DNA from 2 places in the Nocardia sputi genome. Region 1 is predicted to be linked to the other one. Evidence: riboswitches for the same ligand, from Rfam matches in the RefSeq annotation. Region 1 holds a riboswitch; the other holds the start of a gene.
The links. Region 1 has a riboswitch for cobalamin ahead of metE (5-methyltetrahydropteroyltriglutamate--homocysteine S-methyltransferase). Riboswitches for the same ligand answer to the same signal wherever they lie in the genome.
Positions count from the first base shown of each region.

Region 2: linked by a shared signal. The riboswitch ahead of M8859_RS29510 (FecCD family ABC transporter permease) and the one ahead of metE (5-methyltetrahydropteroyltriglutamate--homocysteine S-methyltransferase) in region 1 are both predicted to bind cobalamin.

Region 1 is NZ_JAMFLC010000001.1:384,546-388,961, reverse strand. It holds gene metE (5-methyltetrahydropteroyltriglutamate--homocysteine S-methyltransferase) at 186-2,456, opposite strand; cobalamin riboswitch at 2,601-2,831, opposite strand; gene M8859_RS01950 (pyruvate carboxylase) at 3,190-4,416, shown strand, end outside.
Region 2 is NZ_JAMFLC010000025.1:80,216-84,631, forward strand. It holds gene M8859_RS29505 (ABC transporter ATP-binding protein) at 1-689, opposite strand, end outside; gene M8859_RS29510 (FecCD family ABC transporter permease) at 689-1,741, opposite strand; cobalamin riboswitch at 1,852-2,070, opposite strand; gene M8859_RS29515 (choice-of-anchor K domain-containing protein) at 2,304-2,864, opposite strand; gene M8859_RS29520 (hypothetical protein) at 3,285-3,518, opposite strand; gene M8859_RS29525 (TIR domain-containing protein) at 3,521-4,416, opposite strand, start outside.

The DNA of each region.
Region 1 (4,416 bases):
CGGGCGCGGGAGTTACCGGTGACGCGGCGGGAAGAGCCGTGTGATCGGTACACCTCGCGGCGGCGGCAGCCGCCACGGCCGGAGCCGGAATCCGACTGAGGCCGTCGATGTTCGGTGCCCCCTTCGTCAGGCTCCTCGCCCGGAATCCTGGAAGGGGGCACCGATCTTCGATCAGGCGGGCAGGGTCACCGCACGGCCGCCGCCGCGGCGACCATGTTGCGCAGCGCGGCTTCCACCTCCACGCGGCCCCTGGTCTTCAACCCGCAGTCCGGATTCACCCAGAGCCGTTCGGCAGGAACCGCCTTCAGTGCCGCGCGCAGCGCCGTGGTGAGCTCGTCCACACTCGGCACCCGCGGTGAGTGGATGTCGTACACGCCGGGGCCTACGCCGAGGTCGAACCCCGCCGCGTTGAGGTCGTCGAGTACCTCCATGTGGGAGCGCGCCGCCTCGATCGATGTGACATCGGCGTCCAGCCCGGCGATCGCATCGATCACCTCGCCGAATTCCGAGTAGCACAGGTGGGTGTGGATCTGCGTCGCGTCGGACACCCCGGAGGTCGCCAGCCGGAACGACCGCACCGACCACTCCAGGTACGCGGCCTGATCGGCCGCGCGCAGCGGAAGCAGCTCACGCAGCGCCGGTTCGTCGACCTGGATGATCCGGATGCCCGCCTGTTCCAGATCCACGGTCTCGTCCCGGATCGCCAGCGCCACCTGCCTGGCGGACTCGCCGAGCGGCTGGTCGTCGCGTACGAACGACCACGCCAGAATCGTCACCGGGCCGGTCAGCATGCCTTTCACCGGCTTGTCGGTGCGCGACTGCGCGTAACCGATCCACTCGACGGTCATCGGCTCGCGCCGCGCGACGTCTCCGAACAGGATCGGCGGCCGCACGCAGCGCGTCCCATAGGACTGCACCCACCCGTGTTCGGTCGCCGCGAACCCGTCGAGTTGCTCGGCGAAGTACTGCACCATGTCGTTGCGCTCCGGCTCGCCGTGCACCAGCACGTCGAGTCCCAGCTCCTCTTGTAGCGCGATGACGTCGGCGATCTCGGCGCGCATCCGGCGCGCGTACTCGGCCTGGTCGATCTCGCCCTTCCGTAGCGCGGCTCGTGCCTGTCGGATAGCCGAGGTCTGCGGGTAGGAACCGATCGTCGTGGTCGGCAGCGCGGGCAGCCGCAAACGGTCCCGTTGCAGTTCCCGGCGTTGTTCGGCGGGAGCGCGGCGGGTGGCGTCCGGCCCGAGCGCGGCCAGCCTGGCGCGCACCCGCGGATCGTGCAGCCGTGAATCCGACCTCCGCGAGGCCAGCGCCGCACGCGCCGCGGCCAAGTCGGCCGCGATCGCCTCCGTGCCTTCGTTCAGTCCCGTCGCGAGCAGGCGCACTTCGGTCACCTTCTCCGCCCCGAACGCCAGCCAGGACCGCAGCCGCTCGTCCAAGCGTGTCTCCGCCGCCAGGGTGTAGGGCACGTGCAACAACGAACACGAGCTCGAGACCGCTACGTGCGCGGCCGAGCCCAGCAACGTACCGAGGGTGGCCAGGGCGCGGTCGAGATCGGTGCGCCACACATTGCGACCGTCCACGACCCCCGCGACGACCAGCTTGCCCGCCAGCGCGGGCACGGACGCCACCGCGGAGACGTCGGTCCCGGCGGTGAAGTCGAGGGCTACTCCTTCTATACCGGTGCCCGCCAGCGCGGTGAGCGCGGCATCCGGCTGCCCGAAATAGGTCGCCACCAGGATCGCCGGACGATCGGTGGCATCGGCGAGTTCGTCGTAGGTGATCTGCACCAGGCCGATCTCCTCCGCCGTGAGGTCGGTGACCAGCACCGGCTCGTCGATCTGCACCCACTCAGCACCGGCGACGGCCAGTCTGCGCAGGAGTTCCCGATACAGCGGCAGCAGCTCGATGAGCCGCGCGAGGGCGGGTCCGCCGGTCGCTTTGGCCAGCTTCAGGAAGGTGATCGGGCCGATCACCACCGGCCGCGCGGGCACGCCGAGCTCGAGCGATTCCCGCACTTCCGCCAGCAGCTTGTCCGGGTGCAGCGAGAACGCGGTCTGCGGACCGATCTCCGGAACCAAGTAGTGATAGTTGGTGTCGAACCACTTGGTCATCTCCAGCGGCTCGACAGTGTCGGTGCCGCGCGCGGCGGCGAAGTAGCGTTCCAGCGGGTCCGCGATCCCGGCGACCCGTGCGGGCAGCGCGCCGAGCAGGACGGCGGTGTCGAGCATCTGGTCGTAGTAGGAAAACGTGCCGACCGGGATCGAGTCCAGTCCCGCGGATCGCAATCCGGTGAGCTGGGCCTGCCGCAGGTCGCGCGCTACGGCGTGCAACTGTCCGGCGTCGATCCCACCTGCCCAATAGGCTTCGGTGGCCCGCTTGAGCTCACGCCGGGGCCCCACTCGCGGTAGCCCGAGAACCGTTGCGGTGAACGGCTTTTGCTGTGCAACAGTCACGATGTTTCTCCATTGCCGAGGACGAGAAGCCATCGCCGTACGGGCAGGCGGAGACCTGCGACATGCCGGTGATATCCCGGCGAGGAGCCCGACACGTCAGCTGGTGATCCGCACGCCCAATCCACGAGGCGGTGGCCGCCGGGTACGGCGTACCCGGCACGGCTGGCAGGTCTTCGGACTCGCGGGCACCGGCCGGGGGACCGGCATACGCCGGGGTGCTCCCCGATGGCCGACCTACTGGCCGTCGCTTCCCGAGTCGCGAAGCTTTCCGACTCCGCTGAACTCAGTGCCTGGTGACGGCGGTCGTTCCTGCATACCGCTGCGGGACAGTCCCGGATTCCCACCGGGTTCCCTCTCACCCGCCGTGACGTCGCCGCCCGGGCGGGCTCGACTCCGTCGCGCGACGTCGGGGCTCCATCTCGTCGCACTGCGGTGAACCAGCTGCCCCCTCAGCATAGGACGCGGCGGGCCCGAGCGGGGCGACCGGCCCGCGACAGAGCGCCGATGGCCGGGACATCAGCGGCTCGGGCACGAGGTGGACGCTGCGACCCCGAACCTTCACCACCGCCCCCCGAGCCGGAAGTCGGCGTTCGGACAGCACACCGGTTGCCGGCGCGCCGCCCATGTGTCGGCGCGATGAACGCAACTTCGCAACGGTGTTAGTCGGCGTTGTGAAGAGGTTTACGAAGGGGGATTGCGTGTCGGTGCGGTTCACGCAGCCGGGTACCTTAGTTCAATGTTCTCGAAAGTCTTGGTTGCCAACCGTGGCGAGATCGCCATTCGAGCCTTCCGCGCGGCTTACGAACTCGGCATCGGGACGGTCGCCGTGTTCCCCCACGAGGACCGCAATTCGGTCCACCGGTTGAAGGCGGCGGAGTCGTACCAGATCGGGGAGCCCGGCCATCCGGTGCGGGCTTACCTGTCGATCGAGGCGATCATCGCGGCGGCCAAGTCGGCGGGGGCGGACGCGATCTATCCGGGCTACGGGTTCCTGTCGGAGAACCCGGACCTGGCGGCGGCCTGCGCCCGCGAGGGCATCACCTTCATCGGCCCGTCGGCCGAGGTGCTGGAGCTGGCGGGGAACAAGGCGCGCGCCATCGAGGCCGCCAAGGCCGCAGGCCTGCCGGTGCTGCGCTCGAGCGCGCCCTCGTCGGACGTGGAGGAGTTGCTGGCCGCGTCGCGGGAGCTGGAGTATCCGATCTTCGTCAAGGCGGTCGCGGGCGGCGGCGGGCGCGGCATGCGCCGGGTCGCCGCTCCCGAGCAGCTGCGCGAGTCGATCGAGGCGGCGTCGCGGGAGGCGGAGTCGGCGTTCGGTGACCCGACGGTATTCCTGGAGCAGGCGGTGGTGAACCCACGCCATATCGAGGTGCAGATCCTCGCCGACCGGCACGGCAACGTCATGCACCTGTTCGAGCGGGACTGTTCGGTGCAGCGCAGGCATCAGAAGGTGATCGAGCTCGCGCCTGCCCCGAATCTGGATCCCGCGCTGCGGGAACGGATCTGCGACGACGCGGTCGCCTTCGCCCGGCAGATCGGTTACTCGTGCGCGGGCACTGTGGAATTCCTGCTGGACGAGCGCGGCAACCACGTCTTCATCGAGATGAACCCGCGAATCCAGGTGGAGCACACGGTCACCGAGGAGATCACCGATGTGGACCTGGTGCAGTCGCAGCTGCGCATCGCCGCGGGGGAGACGCTCGAGCAATTGGGTCTGAGCCAGGACGCGGTGACGATCCGGGGCGCGGCATTGCAGTGCCGGATCACCACCGAGGACCCGGCCAACGGCTTCCGTCCCGACACCGGGCGCATCACCGCCTATCGCACGCCGGGTGGCGCGGGTATCCGCCTCGACGGCGGCGCGAACCTGGGTGCGGAGATCGGAGCCTACTTCGACTCCATGCTGGTCAAGCTCACCTGCCGTGGCCGCGACTTCGGTGCGGCGGTGGCGCGGGCGAGCCGGGCA
Region 2 (4,416 bases), on a different contig from region 1:
CGGGTGATCACCTCGGTGGTGATCACCTCGTTCGGGGGGCCCGAACACACGAGCCGGCCCGCGTGCAGGACGAAGATCCGGTCGCAGTGCTGGGCGGCCAGATTGAGGTCGTGCAGCGCCGCCACCACGGTGATGCCCAGATCTCGCGCCGCGGACAGAACGCTGTACTGGTGATGGACATCGAGGTGATTGGTCGGCTCGTCCAGGACCAGAACGCGCGGCTGCTGGGCAAGCGCCCGCGCGATCAGAACACGCTGGCGCTCACCGCCCGACAGCGACAGGAATCCGCGCGACGCGAGATGCCCGATATCGGCCGTCGCCATCGCCGCGGAACAGATCCCCCGGTCGCGTCGGTGCGTGCCCCGCAGCAGCGCGGTATGCGGTAGTCGTCCGGTGGCGACGACCTCGGCGGCGGTGAAGTCGAACGGAGTAGTCGTATCCTGGGTGAGCGCCGCTACCTGACGGGCGTTCTCGCGCATGCTGATCGCCGCGATATCCGTACGGCCGACCAGGACTCGTCCCGTCGTCGGCGACAGTGCGCGGTAGAGGCAACGCAGCAGGGTGGACTTACCGCTGCCGTTCGGGCCCACGATGCCGATGAACTCTCCTGGCGCGGCGGCCAAGGTCACCGCCTCGACGACCGTCGTGCCGTCGAACTCGACCGTGACATTCTCGTAGTCGACCCGCATCAGCCGTGCTCCACCAGTGCGCCGCGGCGTCGCATCAACAGAACGAACACGGGAACCCCCACCGCCGCGGTGATCGCGCCCAGGGGTAACTCCTGCGGTGGTAAGAGTGTCCGCGCCAACAGGTCCGCGGTCACCAGGAACACGGCGCCCAGTAGCGGTGTCACGATGGTGAGGCGCCGGTGGCCAGCGCCCACCAGCAGTCTGGCGATATGCGGAACCACCAGTCCGACGAAGCCGATCGCCCCGCAAACCGCAACGAAACATCCCGTCATCGCGGCGGAGACGACGAACAGGAGCAGCCGGAACCGGGAGGCGTTCATCCCGAGAGCGGCGCCGACCTCGTCTCCCATCGACAGTGCGTCGAGGTGTCGCGCGTACACGGCGATGACCGCCAGTCCGATCGCCGCAACCCCGGCGACCAGTGGCACCATTCGCCAGGTTGTCCCGGCCAGACTCCCGAGCAGCCAGAACATCACGGAACGGGCGGCATCCCCGTGCGGGGCAAGGAATACCAGCACCGTCGTCGCCGCGGAGAAGCCGTAGCCGAGGGCGGTACCGGTGAGCACCAGGCGCAGCGGCACCAGCCCAGAGGCCGAACGCGCCATCAGATAGACGAGCACCGTGGCGCCCAGCGCCCCGGCGAAGGCGGCGGTCGACAGCGCGTAGATACCGAGCGCGCCGAAGACCCCGAAGAGTACGACTGCGGTAGCGCCCACCGACGCACCCGAGGAGATCCCGAGGACGTATGGGTCGGCGAGCGCGTTGCGGACCATAGCCTGTACGAGCAGTCCGACCCCGCCGAGACCGGCTCCGACCAGGGCCGCCAAGAGTACGCGGGGCAGCCGGGAATCGACGACGATCCGATAGTTGGCGACGTCGGCGGCGACCACCGTCCCGCCGGTGAGTTCGGCCCAGAGGAACCAGACCGTGTCACGCCAGGGGATATGAGCCGCGCCCAGCGCCAGAGCGAGCACGCAGGCCACTGCCAGCGCCGTGATCAGGCTGGGGACCAGCACGGCGACCGACAGCCGGCGCCTCTCGACACTTCTCATCGGTCCAGCTCTACCCACACCGTCTCGAAATCGGATGTGCGCGGGCAGGCGAGCACCACAGGACCCATACCTCGTCAACCGCTCCCTCGGAGTCGACAGAAGGCCGCGCCATCGGCTCGGCCACGCGGGCAGGTCTTCGGGCTCGTGGACGTGACACCGGAACCTTCGGCCTCGCCTACTGGCGGTCGCTTCCCGGGCTCGGAGCCCAGTGCTGATGACCGCGGTCGTTTCCACATACCGCTGCGGGGCAGCTCCGGATTCCCACCGGATTCCCTCTTACGAGCCGCCCGTCCGGGGGACGAGCGGCAACCAGCGCTCGGTCACAGTAGCATTCGAGCCGCCCGCGGGACGCCGTCGCCTCGATTACCGGCCCGGAGCGCGCGCCGCGGGCGCTGGGCTGTGCATCCGAACTCCGGTCGGGTGCTCGGCTACCCGTGTCCGGTCGCTGCGCGCGAGAATGGCGGGCCGGTTCACGCGCTCGTAGCCCCTGCTGAGCCGGACCGCCGTGCCTGTTTTCGCCGCACGGCGGTGAGGTCCTGCGTCGGCGGGATCGGTGCTGGGGTCAGGAGCCCGGCTCATCCGTCGGCTCGAACCGGGCAACGAGCCAGACTCTTTTGGTTCTGCCCTCGGGATTCTGGAACTGCGGGATCACCTGCCCGGTCTGATCCAAGAAACCCGTGATCGACACCTTGTATTCGGTGTCGTCGATGTACACGATGTCGTTCTCGTGGACTACGGGCAGTTTGACCACGTCGGACACGTCGCCAGGCTGGTTGGCCGTCTCGTTATGGCGGAAACGCAGTGTGAAGGTGTGGTCGAACCCCTCGTCCTGGAAGTCCACCGTGACCTTCAGGTACACCCAGAACTGCGTGTGCTCGAGGTGGATTCGGCGGTTGTAGTGCGCGAAGATGCCGAGATTGAAATCCTTGCCGTCCAGGCGGGCATCGACGTCGGTGAGACCCGTGAAGTCATAACCGCTCTTCTCGCTGTCCTGCGCGCTGCCCCACCTGATGCTGGATCTGATGCCGCTGCTGGATGCGACGCCAGGTTTTCTCAGACCTTCGAACTGTGTCTCGTCGACGCTGACACGCGTCCATTCCCCTTTGGTGCTGACTTTGCCCACGACAGAAACCCTCCCTGGACCCGGATCTCACCGGATGATCTGTCTATCCAACGAGACTCCATCATCCCTCCACGGAGGCAACTTGTCATCGAAATCGTCTGCGAGTCAACGCTACTCGTCGGCAGGCAAGGCAACCGACCCGCAACGTCCCGTTGCCCGTCCGCCGGGCAACGGTCTGGACCCACATCCTGCGCTGCGACCGGTCCGGCCCTGATCGCGGTAGTCGGCGAGTCGGTCCGTCGTAACAACCTCGTGCAGGAAACCGAAAGTCGCCGGACCACGCTTGGAGCGATCTCCACCGAGAGGGATTCGAATGGCCTTCGGTCCTTACAGCGGCTCATGGAGCGGTTCGTTCAGTCCATCAGGTCATGGCGCGGCCTCGTGTGCAGGTCCTTTCAGCATCGGAACCGCCGCCGGCGCTCACGTAGCGATATACCGCGACTGACGCCCGTTGCGGTGGCGCGAACAAGACTCACGAGGTCGGCGAAAGCTGGTCAGATCGTGCGGGCGGAGGGCTCGGTACGGTCGCGGAATACCCGCGGGGCGCTGCTCCATGGTTTGGCCGGGCGTCTCCAGGCCTTGTTGCAGTGCGGGAGCGATGTCCTCATCCGCCTTGCGCGCGTAGGACAGGAAGACGTCTATGTCGGAGTTCATCCTCACCCTCCAGCACCGGAGCAAGCAGGCGCCGAGTACGCGGTACACAGCTGGTCGATCAGCAGCGGAACCGTGATCGGGATCTCGACGGCGCGCTGCGAAGTCAACTCATCCTTTCGATACAGCAGGATGGTGATGAAGCCATCCGATTCGTACAGCGCGATTCTTTGCGGATGCATGGTGGTGTCTATTGATTGGCGACTGGCCATGAGGCGGCGACCGGTCGCGATGTCGAAGATCTCGAAGGTCGAATCCTCGGCCACCACGACTGCGAGGGTGCCGTGATCGGCCAGGGCGAGGCCGACGATACGTTGCACTGTCACGGGAATAGTCGTCTGCTGTTGCCAGCCGCCGGAGGCGGACCGGTAGATGCGCAGCAGCCCCTCGCCTTCGGCGATTCCCGCGATCAGCGAGTCCGACACCGAGACGCGCGCGCCCGGCCTGCTGACCTCCACGGGTGCGGGCGTGGTGCGGACGTCGGAGGAATCGCCGTCCCATCCGGTGATCTGCAGTCGTCCTGCTTCGTCGCGCCAGAGGATGCGGCCGCGGTCGTCGTCGATGCCGTAGTCGACGACTCGGTCGGGCGGGATCGCGTCCACGAGTTTTCCGCTGTGGCAGTCGATCGTGCCACGTGGCCCCGCGGCTACCAGCAGCGCCTGTCGGGCCGACTTCTTGGATGTCTGGAAACCCGGAGCCGGAACGTACTTCGCAGGTCGCACGGCGCAGAAGTTGTCGGCGTCGCCGATTTTTCCGGTCTCGGTGATCAGGATCGCACGGGTTCCCGGCCCGAGGAAATCGGCGAGAATCTCCTTGCCCGCGGGGTGCACGGCGAGCACAGTGCCCGCCTTCTCGTCGCGCCAGTTCTGTACCTTGCCGTCGGGCCGCACTATCCGCACAT